Alkalilimnicola ehrlichii MLHE-1: one gene and its partner. Each later gene encodes a partner of the first gene's protein in a complex. Links are inferred from orthologs where the notes say so. Each region holds a gene or a part of one and is shown in the gene's direction. Other genes may lie near its edges.

Region 1 (4,982 bases):
CGTGGTAGAGCAGCACGCCGGGACTCTGCGCCACGGTGGCCTCCCACTCCGGCAGGCGCGCCTCCACCGCCTCGGCGAAGCGCCGGGCATTGGCCTGATAGCTCTGGGCGTTGGCCTCGTCCAGCTCGCCCATGCGCTCGGCCAGCACCCCGGCCACGGTGGCCAGGCGCACCGGGTCCAGGTAGATGTGGGGGTTGCCCTCCGGGTGGACGTCGCCCTGGGCCCGGTCGGCGGCCACGCCGGTGCCGATGCGCTCCACCTGGGCGGCAGCCTCGAAGTAGCCGCTGCGCCCCGGACGGATGGCGGGATTGGCGGCGCCGTCGATGGCCGGCGGCAGCCAGCCGATCTCCAGCTCGGCCCCCACGGCGACCACCAGATCAGCCCGGCGCAGGTGGGTCATCATGTTCGGGCGCACGCTCAGGTAGTGGGCGTCGCGGTCCGGCGGGGCCAGGACGGTGACGTTGACGTGCTCGCCGCCGACGGTGCGGGCGAGCATGCCCATGTTGCTGGTGGTGGCCACCACGTTCATCCCGGCCTGGGCGAGACCGGCGAACAGCAACAGGGCGATTGCGAGTATCCAGCGGTGCATTCTGTGTCTCCTCGCCTTGAATGAGTGTCACGGTTTGACCGCCTGGCGGGCGTAAGGGCCCGGCAGGCGGTCAGGTTAGCCCGGTTCGATCAGAAGGGGTGTGCGCCGTGCACGCCCAGGCTCAGGTTGTACTGGAGCATGAAGGAGGCACCGCGATTGGTGTGGTCGTCCTCCTTGGCGAAGTCGTTGTAGTTGAGCTGAGCTCGCAGCGCGGAAAAGTGGGTCGGGCGCCACGTGGTGTTGAGCGTGTACCGGTAGCTGGCGTCGAAGTCCTCGAACTCACCGGCGCTGCGGTCCGGCACCAACGACTCGTTGGTCAGGCCCAGGGCCTCGAAGCGGGCGCCGACCTCCCAGCGCGGGGCGAACCCGTAGACGGCCTGGAGGTAGAGGCCGTCCTGGCGCCGGCGATCGGAGAAGCTGTCGGTGGTCTGCAGGCTGCCGTTGTTGACGCCCTGGAAGCTCTGACTCATGTAGTCGACGTCGATCTCACGCAGGAAGTACTCGCCCTGCAGTCGCAGGTTGCCGTGGCCGTAGGCACCACCGCTGTCGTACTTATAAACGGCGTCCACACCGGCGAACCAGGCATCACCGTCCCAGGATTCGTACCGGGTGCTGGAGTGCTGCTGCTCATTCTGGAAGGTGGTGGCGATCCCGTAGGAAAGCCCGAACTGGGCGGCGTGGTTGTAGCCGAGGTCCGGCGCAATCTTGAAGAAGCCGGTAAAGAGACGGGGTCCGGAGGCATCATCGAAGGGGTTGTCGTCCCGCCAGCGCTGCCGGGTGGGGTCCCCGGTGACGGGATCGGGGGTCACCGTCACTTCCTCTACCCGGCCCGAACCGATGTAGTTGGCGATCCCGCTGGTCTCACCCTGCAGGAGTTCGACGCCGAATCGGGTATAGACCGGAGTCGCTGGCACCCAGGAGAGCTGCACCCCCTTCTCCTGCAGGCCGTGGTCACCGAACAGGAACTCGTTGACCAGTGGACGGTCGACGAAGTCCCAGTCGTGCGGGTGCTGCTTGTTGATGTAGCCGATGTCGGACAGGAACTTACCGGCCTTCACCTGCAGGCCCGCCGGCAAATTCTGGGTGGTCAGATAGGCCTCTTCCACCTCGATGCCGGAGTCGCCCTCAATGGCCAGGATCACCATGGCGTCGAAGTAGTTGTCCACCGACGCGGAGAAGGCGATCTCCGTCTCGCGCAGGTTGAAGCCCTCGTCCAGGTCATGGTCGTGGCCGTGGCCGTGGCCGTGGCCGTGGCTGTGGCTGTGGCCACTGTCAAAGCCCGCCGGGGCGTCCCACTCACCGGTGAACTCGGAGTAGTACACCCCGTCCAGGATCACCGAGAGGGCCGGGTTGAACGCGGTGCCGGAATCGACTTGCTCCCGCGTGCCGCCCAGCGGCAGCGCCTGGGCCCGAAGCCCCGGCTGATCCAGCGGGTCCCGCTGCATCTGCGAGGTCACCTCTCCATCGCCAGTCCGGTCGGCCAGCACCCCTCCCGGTGCCAGCATGACCAACGTGGCGGCAACGGCCAGCGTCTTCTTGATCATGATTGTGTTGCTCCCCAATGCGTGTGACGTGATGCGGCCCACGAAGGGCGTCAGGTTGGCAGGTGTGAAATGCAATACTGTTGCATCAAGTGGTGCAATCTATTTGCAAGAAGGCCGGCTGTCAAGCGGGCAGGCTCTATACCTTTAGGGCTAATCCGTTACACTGGAGCTCGGCAAAAGCGCGCCATTTGGCACCGCTTTTGCTTCTCTCTTTCTGCGTCGGATTTCTGTCGGAGGGCGGACGGTCAATGGCAACAGCCACAAGCAAACAACAGGGGATGTCCAAGCTGGTGGTCATCCTGCTCATCGCGATTCTGGTCGTGCTTCTGGCCGTGGGAGGGGCAGTTGCCGCTTATCTGACGGGGATGATCGGCTCCGTCGGCAACGACGAGCCGCAGGTGGAACAGGCGCTGGACGAGCCCATCTACATCGAGCTGGACCCCGCACTGACCGTCAACTTCGAGCGCGGTGGCCGCATCAGTTACCTGCAGGCACGGGTGCAGCTCGAGACGCGGTACGCCTCGGTGGAAGAGGCGATCGACCGGCACATGCCGGTGATTCGCAATAATCTTCTCGACCTGTTTGCCGATCAGGACTACCAGGAGGTGAACACCCGCGCCGGCCGCGAGGCGTTGCGTCAGGCTGCCCTGGAGGAGGTCAATCAGGTGCTGGCCGAACGCGGTGTTGAGCAAAGGCTGGAGGCGGTCTACTTCACCCGCTTCGTCATGCAATAGGGGTAGGACCCATGGCCCAGGACATACTCAGCCAGGATGAAATCGACGCCCTGCTGCATGGCGTCGACGACGGTGCGGTGGATACCGAGGACGACGCCGAGCCTGGCGAGTTGCGCTCGTACAACTTCACCGCCGAGGAGCGGATCGTGCGTGGGCGGATGCCCACGCTGGAGATGATCAACGAGCGCTTCGCCCGGTTGTTCCGCATCGGGCTGTTCAACATGCTGCGCCGCACCCCGGAGGTGTCGGTGGTGGGTGTGGAGATGATGAAGTTCGGCGAGTACGTCCATACCCTGTTCGTGCCCACCAGCCTGAACCTGATGCGGGTGCATCCGTTGCGCGGCACCGGGTTGTTCATCATCGACCCCAAGCTGGTCTTCATCGTGGTGGACAACTTCTTCGGCGGCGACGGGCGGTTCTTCGTCAAGATCGAGGGGCGCGAGTTCACGCCCACCGAGCTGCGGGTCATCCGCATGCTTATCGATCAGGCCTTCGAGAACCTGGAGGAGGCCTGGAACCCGGTGATGAACGCCGAGTTCGAGTACATGCACTCGGAGGTCAACCCGCAGTTCGCCAATATCGTCAGCCCCAGCGAGGTGGTGGTGGTCAGCAAGTTCCATGTCGAGCTCGACGGCGGCGGCGGCGATATCCACGTGACGCTGCCCTACACCATGATCGAGCCGATCCGGGAGCTGCTCGATGCCGGCGTGCAGTCGGACCGCAACGAGGTGGACGAACGCTGGACCCGCTCCCTGCGCGAGGAGATGAAGTTTGCCGAGGTGGAGCTGTCCAGCGTGCTCACCGAGGTGGAGGTGAGCCTGCGCGATGTGATGAACATGAAGCCGGGCGACATCATCCCGGTGGAGTTGCCGGAGGCGGTGAAGGTGTATGCCGAGGACATGCCGGTCTTCCGCGGCCGCTACGGGGTACGTCACGGCAATACCGCCATCAAGATCACCGAGCGGATCCAGCCGCGCGCCGAGCAGGACGCCATCCATTGGCTGGAGAGCGAGGAAGAGGAGCGCGAGGCACCCGCAGAGGCGGAGGTACAGGACAAGGCCAAAGGTAAGACGGGCGACAAGGCGTCCGCGGACGGGGACAGCGGGGGCCGGGGGCGGCAACGGCGCGGCAGGGCCGCGGCGGCGTCCCGGACCGCAAGACAGTCGCGAGACCGTAACAAGGGCGGTGAGCAGTCATGAGTGAGGAGCGGAAGGATCAGACCGGCGCCGACGAGGCCTGGGAAGAGGCCATGGCGGAGCAACAGGCCGGCGAGACCGGACGTGCCCCGGAGTCGGGGCAAGCGGCCGGGCAGGACGAGGCGGCCAGCGACAGCGCGTCGGATGGGGTAGATGATGAGCCCGCCGGCGGGAAGGCCGCCGCTGATGCCGGGTCGGAGGTGGATCAGCAGGCCATGGCGGACGAGTGGGCGCGGGCTATGGAAGAGCAGACCGGCGACGACGAGGCTGGACAGAGTGGCCCGGAGGAGCCGTCCGCCGGCCAGCGCGCGGCCACCGAGGCCCGGGAGACGCAGCGCCAGGAGAACTGGCAGGCGGAACGGGCCGAGCTGGATGAGCTTGAGCCCGATGCCGGGGCCGGGCGCAATCTGGGCGATGAAGAGGCCAACCTGGATGTCATTATGGACATCCCGGTCACCCTCTCCATGGAGATCGGTCGCACCCAGATCAGCATCCGCCACCTGCTCCAGCTCAACCAGGGGTCGGTGGTGGAGCTGGACCGCCTGGCCGGCGAGCCGTTGGATGTGATGGTCAACGGCACGCTCATCGCCCACGGCGAGGTGGTGGTGGTCAACGAGCGCTTCGGCATCCGGCTCACGGATGTCATCAGCGCCGCCGAGCGTGTCAAAAAGCTGCGCTGATGGTTTTCCGTCGCCACCCTTCCTGCCCGTCCCCGACCGGGTGTCGAAAACCCGGCGCCGCCCTGTTGGCGGTATCCGGGATGTGGCTGCCCGGCCTGGTCTGGGCCGGTGAGGGCGGCGTGCCCAGCGTGGATGTCACCGGCATGGCGCGGGTGATTGTCGGGCTGGTGGTGGTGCTGGTGTTGATCGCCCTGCTCATGCTGGCCCTGCGCCGCATGGGCGGTGTGGGCGGGTCTGCC
Region 2 (5,185 bases), 320 kb from region 1 along the record:
AGGCAATGGCTGAGGCAAGCCAGGCATTGACGGAGAGTGAGGGCGGCGGCCGCGCCATCGCCGAGCGCGGTAGTGCGGGGCGCACCGGTGCGGGCACCGCCGGTCGCATTCCGGGCATGGACCAATTGGAGGGCCTCTTCGGCGGCCGGCAGAACGTGATGCGCCTGGGGCTGGCGGTGGTGCTACTGTTCACCGTGGCCGCCGGGGTGTTGCTGTACCTCTGGGCGCAGGAGCCCAGCTACCGCACCCTGTTCAGCGAGCTGGACGATCAGGACGCCGCCGCCGTCATCGAGCAGTTGGAGGAGCAGGGCATCCCCTACCGCCTGGATGAGCGTACGGGAGCCGTGCGGGTGCCCTCGGATCAGGTCCACCCGGCCCGGCTGCAGTTGGCCGCCGAGGGGCTGCCCCGGGGCACCGGCTTTGGTTTCGAGATGCTGCAGGAGGACTCCGCCTTCGGCACCAGTGAGTTCATGGAAGGGGCCCGGTTCGACCGCGCCCTGGAGACCGAACTGGCCCGTTCCATCGGCACCCTGCGCCAGGTGGACGCCGCCCGCGTCCACCTGGCCCTGCCCCGCGAGTCGGTCTTCGTCCGCGACCGCCGGCAGCCGAGGGCCTCGGTGGTGGTCAACCTGGCTCAGGGCCGGCGGCTGAACGATGAGCAGGTGGACGCCATCGTCCACATGGTGGCCAGCAGCGTGCCGGATTTGGCCCACGAGAACGTGAGCGTGGTGGATGAGCGCGGCCGCCTGCTCACCCGCGACGAGGGCCGCGGGCTGGCCAGCACCGCCGGTCAGTTCCAGTACAAGACCCAGGTGGAAGAGACCTACGTCCGTCGTATCGAGGACCTGCTGGCGCCCCTCGTTGGCCGCAACCGGGTCCGGGCCCAGGTCAACGCCAGCCTGGACTTCTCCGAGCAGCAGCGCACCGAGGAGCTCTACGACCCGGACAGCCGGGTGATCCGCAGCGAGGCCCTGCAGGGCCGCCGCACCCAGCAGGGGGCCGACGCGGCCATGGGCGTGCCCGGCGCGCTCACCAACCAGCCCCCGGGGGCCGGGCAGTTGGACGGCGAGGAGGCGCCGGAGAACCCGCCGCCGGTGGACATCAGCTCCTCCGAGACCCGCAACTACGAGATCAGCCGCACCCTGCGCCAGGTCCGCGACCCCATCGGCAGCATCCAGCGGGTGTCGGTGGCGGTGGTGGTGGACGAGCGCATCACCACCGACGAGGAGGGCAACACAGTGCGCGAACCGTTGTCGGACGAGGAGATGGACCGTATCAACGCCCTGGTGCAGGAAGCCGTGGGCTTCGATGCCGCGCGCGGTGACAGCGTCAATGTGGTCAACGCCGCCTTCTTGGAAGAGGAGCCGGTGGAGGCGATGCCGCCGGTGCCGCTGCTGGAGCGCGAGTGGGTCCGCGAGCTGATCCGCTTTGCCATTGCCGCATTGGCCTTCATCGCCCTGCTGCTGTTCGTGGTGCGGCCGATGATCAAGGGCATGCAGCGTCAGCGCGACCAGGCGCTGCGCGCGCCTGCCTCGGAGGAGCAGGCACGCCTGGCCCAGCAGGGCGGTGGCGGGGGCGCGGCGCAGCTCGCCGGGCCGGACGCCAACGAACAGGCACTGCTGGCGGGCGTTCAGCACAAGCCCTACGAGGCCAAACTGGAGGCCGCCAAGAAGCTGGTGAATGACGAGCCGGAGCTGGCGGCGAACGTGATCAAGTCCTGGCTGGCGGAAGACGATGGCAAACGATAGCAAGCTCAAGGGCACCGACCGCGCGGCGGTCTTCATGATGAGCCTGGGGGAGGATGAGGCCGCCAACATCATGAAGCATCTGGGCCCGCGCGAGGTCCAGCGTCTGGGTCAGAGTATGAGCGGCCTCGAGCAGGTCTCCCGAGACGACGTGGACGCCGTGCTGACCTCCTTTGTCGGTAAGGTCCAGGAGCAGACCGCCCTGGGCATCGGCACCAACGACTATGTGCGCTCGGTGCTGAACAAGGCCCTGGGCGAAGAGAAGGCCGGCGGCATTATCGACCGGATCCTGATGGGCGGTTCCACCCAGGGGCTGGATCAGCTCAAGTGGCTGGATCCGCGCACCATCGCCGAGATGATCCGCCTGGAGCATCCGCAGATCATCGCCATCGTGCTGGCCTACCTGGAGTCGGACCAGGCCGCGGAGGTGCTCGATTCGCTGTCCGAGCGGGTGCGCCACGATGTGCTCATGCGCGTGGCCACCCTGGACGGCATCCAACCGGCGGCGCTGAAGGAGCTGGACGAGATCATGGAGCGGCAGTTCTCCGGTCAACAGCGGGTGAAGTCCTCCAGTATCGGCGGGCTGCACGCCGCCGCCAGCATTCTCAATAACCTGGACACCAGTACCGAGAACACCATCCTCGATCACATCCGCGACTTCGATGTCGAGCTGGCGGAAAAGATCCAGGAGCTCATGTTTGTCTTCGAGGACCTGCTCGAGGTGGACGACCGGGCGATCCAGACCATCCTGCGCGAGATCAGCACCGAGCAGCTGGTGTTGGCGCTCAAGGGCGCCGACGAGCAGCTCAAGGACAAGATCATGAGCAACCTCTCGCGCCGCGCCGCGGAGATGCTGGCCGACGACCTGGAGACCATGGGACCGGCGCGTATCAGCGATGTGGAGAACGCCCAGAAGGAGATCCTGGCGGTGGCCAAGCGACTGGCCGACGAGGGCCAGATCGTGCTCGGTGGCGGCGGCGAGGAGATGCTCTGATGGCTGAACGGCGGGAGCAGGCGGCATGAACGACAAGACCCGGCACAAGACCGGCGCGGCGGGCGAGGGCGCTGAGGCCGGCCGCGGCCGGGTACGGATCATCCCCGCCGAGGCGGCCGGCGAGACCTTCGCCCGCTGGGCGGCGGCGCCGAAGCCGGAGCGAGGCCAGGCCCCGGAACGGCCGGAGGCAAGCCAGCGTGCAAGTGGTGGGCAGCGGGACTACGCCGGCTTCCGCAAGCCGCAGCGCCGCGAGGCCGCGCGCATGCCCACCGCGGCGGATATTGAGGCGCTGCAGCAGCAGGCCTGGGACGAGGGCTACCGGGCCGGCGAGCGGGCCGGCCGCGAGGCCGGTTACGCCGAGGGCCACCGGGAGGGGCTGGAGGCCGGGCAGCGCGAGGGCCACGCCGCGGGCTACCAGGCCGGCGAGCAGGCCGCGCACCGGCTGGTGGAGCGGATGGACGGGCTGGTGCGCCAACTGGACCGGCCATTGGAGCAGATGGACGAGGAGGTGGAGCAGGCGCTGGCGGAGCTGGCCATGCACCTGGCCCGGCAGGTGATCTACCGCGAGCTGCGCATCCAACCCGGTGAGATCGTGCGCCTGATCCGCGAGGCCGTGGGATTGCTGCCGGTGGGCGCCCGCAACGTGGAGGTGCACCTGCACCCGGAAGACGCCCGCTTTATCCGCGAGGCCCTGAGCGCCGATGGCGGGGGCGAACAGGCGTGGCGGCTGGTGGAGGACCCGGCCATCAACCGTGGCGGCTGCCGGGTCAGCACGGAGACCTCGCATATCGACGCCACCCTGGAGCATCGTCTGGCCCAGTTGGCGCAACAGGTGCTGGGCAACGGCCGTGACGCTCAGGGCGAGGACGGCGATGGCACGGATCGTAACGCAGAGGCTGGTCGCCATGAGTGAGGCCAAGGCCCCGCCCCGCAGCAATCGCTGGGCCGAGCATCTGCGTCGGCGCCGGCAGCGGGTGCGTGCCCCGCGGTTGGTGGTGGAAGGCGTGTTGCGCCGTATGGTCGGCCTGACCCTCGAGGCCGAGGGCTGCCAGGCGCCACTGGGCAGCCGCTGCACCCTGCGCACCCAGCAGGACCGGGATGTGGAGGCCGAGGTGGTCGGCTTTGCCGGCGACAAGCTCTACCTGATGCCCACCGGCGAGCTGCACGGCATGATGCCCAACGCCCGGGTGGTGCCCCGGGGCGGCACCGCCGAGGCCGGTATGGGCCCGGGGCTGCTGGGCCGGGTGCTGGATGGCGGTGGTCGCCCGCTGGATGGTAAGGGCCTGCTGGATCACAGCGAATACCGCAGCCTGGTGGGCGAGGGCATCAACCCCCTGGCCCGCGCCCCCATCAAGGCGCCGCTGGACGTGGGCGTGCGCGCCATCAACAGCCTGTTCACCGTGGGGCGCGGCCAGCGCATGGGACTGTTCGCCGGCTCCGGCGTGGGCAAGAGCGTGCTGCTGGGCATGATGACCCGCTACACCAACGCCGATGTGGTGGTAGTGGGGCTGATCGGCGAGCGGGGCCGGGAGGTCAAGGAGTTCATCACCGACATTTTGGGTGACGAGGGGCTGGCCCGGTCCGTGGTGGTGGCCTCACCGGCGGACAAATCCCCGCTCATGCGCCTGCACGGGGCCATGTTGGCCACCAGTATCGCCGAGTACTTCCGCGACCAGGGCCTGAATGTGTTGCTGCTGATGGACTCGCTCACCCGCTACGCCCAGGCCCAGCGCGAGATCGGCCTGGCCATCGGTGAGCCGCCCACCACCAAGGGCTATCCGCCGTCCGTGTTCGCGCTGCTGCCGCGGTTGGTGGAGCGGGCCGGCAACGGGCCGGACGACGGCGGCTCGATCACCGCCTTCTACACCGTGCTCACCGAGGGCGACGATCAGCAGGACCCCATCGCCGATGCCGCCCGCGCCATCCTTGATGGTCACCTGGTGCTGTCGCGCCAGCTGGCCGACGCCGGCCACTACCCGGCCATCGATATCGAGGCCTCGGTGAGCCGGGCCATGATCAACATCACCGAGCGGGGCCACCAGCGCCTGGCGCAGCGCTTCCGCCAGCTCTGGTCCACCTACCGGGAGAACCAGGACCTGATCAGCGTCGGGGCCTACCAGAAGGGCAGCGACCCGCGGGTGGACGAGGCCATTGCCATCATGCCGCGGCTGCGCGCCTTCCTGCAGCAGGATGTCTCCACGGCGGTGAACTTTGGCGAAAGCCTGGAGCAGCTCTTCGGATTGCTCAGCGATCAGGCCCAGACCGGGGGCGGCAATGGCTGACAGGGTGAATTGTCGGAGTCATAATAAGGGTTAAGTCGGCGCCCGCCGACGGGGAGGCGAGATGAACCGTTCCGCACGCCTGCAACCGGTGCAACGCCTGGCCGGCGACAAGGCCGACGAGGCCGGCCAGCGCCTGGCCGAGGCCCGTCAGGATCTCGACAGCC

The links. The genes of interacting proteins can lie anywhere in the genome.
Region 2: the proteins of fliM (region 1) and fliG are in contact, whole or in part, in a crystal structure (PDB 4QRM), measured with the Thermotoga maritima proteins. The link is inferred for Alkalilimnicola ehrlichii MLHE-1 from one-to-one orthologs. Residues at the interface, in WP_004081085.1 of Thermotoga maritima: Tyr124, Leu127, Asp128, Ile130, Met131, Gly132, Gly133, Pro134, Glu136, Pro139, Arg141, Thr144, Glu145, Ile146, Glu147, Ser149, Ile150, Lys153; in WP_004082903.1 of Thermotoga maritima: Phe122, Ser125, Glu126, His127, Pro128, Gln129, Thr130, Val133, Glu157, Arg161, Leu164, Leu165, Arg167, Ser169, Glu171, Val172, Glu175, Ile176, Asn179, Lys182.

What each region holds. Positions count from the first base shown.
Region 1 is NC_008340.1:1,109,110-1,114,091, forward strand. The notes cover bases 2,177-4,972. They hold fliM (flagellar motor switch protein FliM), read left to right. Parts: upstream 2,177-2,878; coding sequence 2,879-4,066; downstream 4,067-4,972. Other genes in these bases: MLG_RS05000 (flagellar basal body-associated FliL family protein), read left to right, coding at 2,382-2,867; fliN (flagellar motor switch protein FliN), read left to right, coding at 4,063-4,743; fliO (flagellar biosynthetic protein FliO), read left to right, coding at 4,824-4,972. In the rest of the region: MLG_RS04990 (metal ABC transporter substrate-binding protein), read right to left, coding at 1-589; MLG_RS04995 (TonB-dependent receptor), read right to left, coding at 679-2,034; more of fliO, read left to right, coding at 4,973-4,982. UniProt on the Bacillus subtilis protein: One of the proteins that forms a switch complex that is proposed to be located at the base of the basal body.
Region 2 is NC_008340.1:791,391-796,575, forward strand. Bases 738-3,736 are described here. They hold fliG (flagellar motor switch protein FliG), read left to right. Parts: upstream 738-1,734; coding sequence 1,735-2,739; downstream 2,740-3,736. Other genes in these bases: fliF (flagellar basal-body MS-ring/collar protein FliF), read left to right, coding at 738-1,748; MLG_RS03665 (flagellar assembly protein FliH), read left to right, coding at 2,765-3,652; fliI (flagellar protein export ATPase FliI), read left to right, coding at 3,645-3,736. Also shown: more of fliF, read left to right, coding at 6-737; more of fliI, read left to right, coding at 3,737-5,021; flagellar export protein FliJ, read left to right, coding at 5,083-5,185. UniProt on the Bacillus subtilis protein: One of the proteins that forms a switch complex that is proposed to be located at the base of the basal body.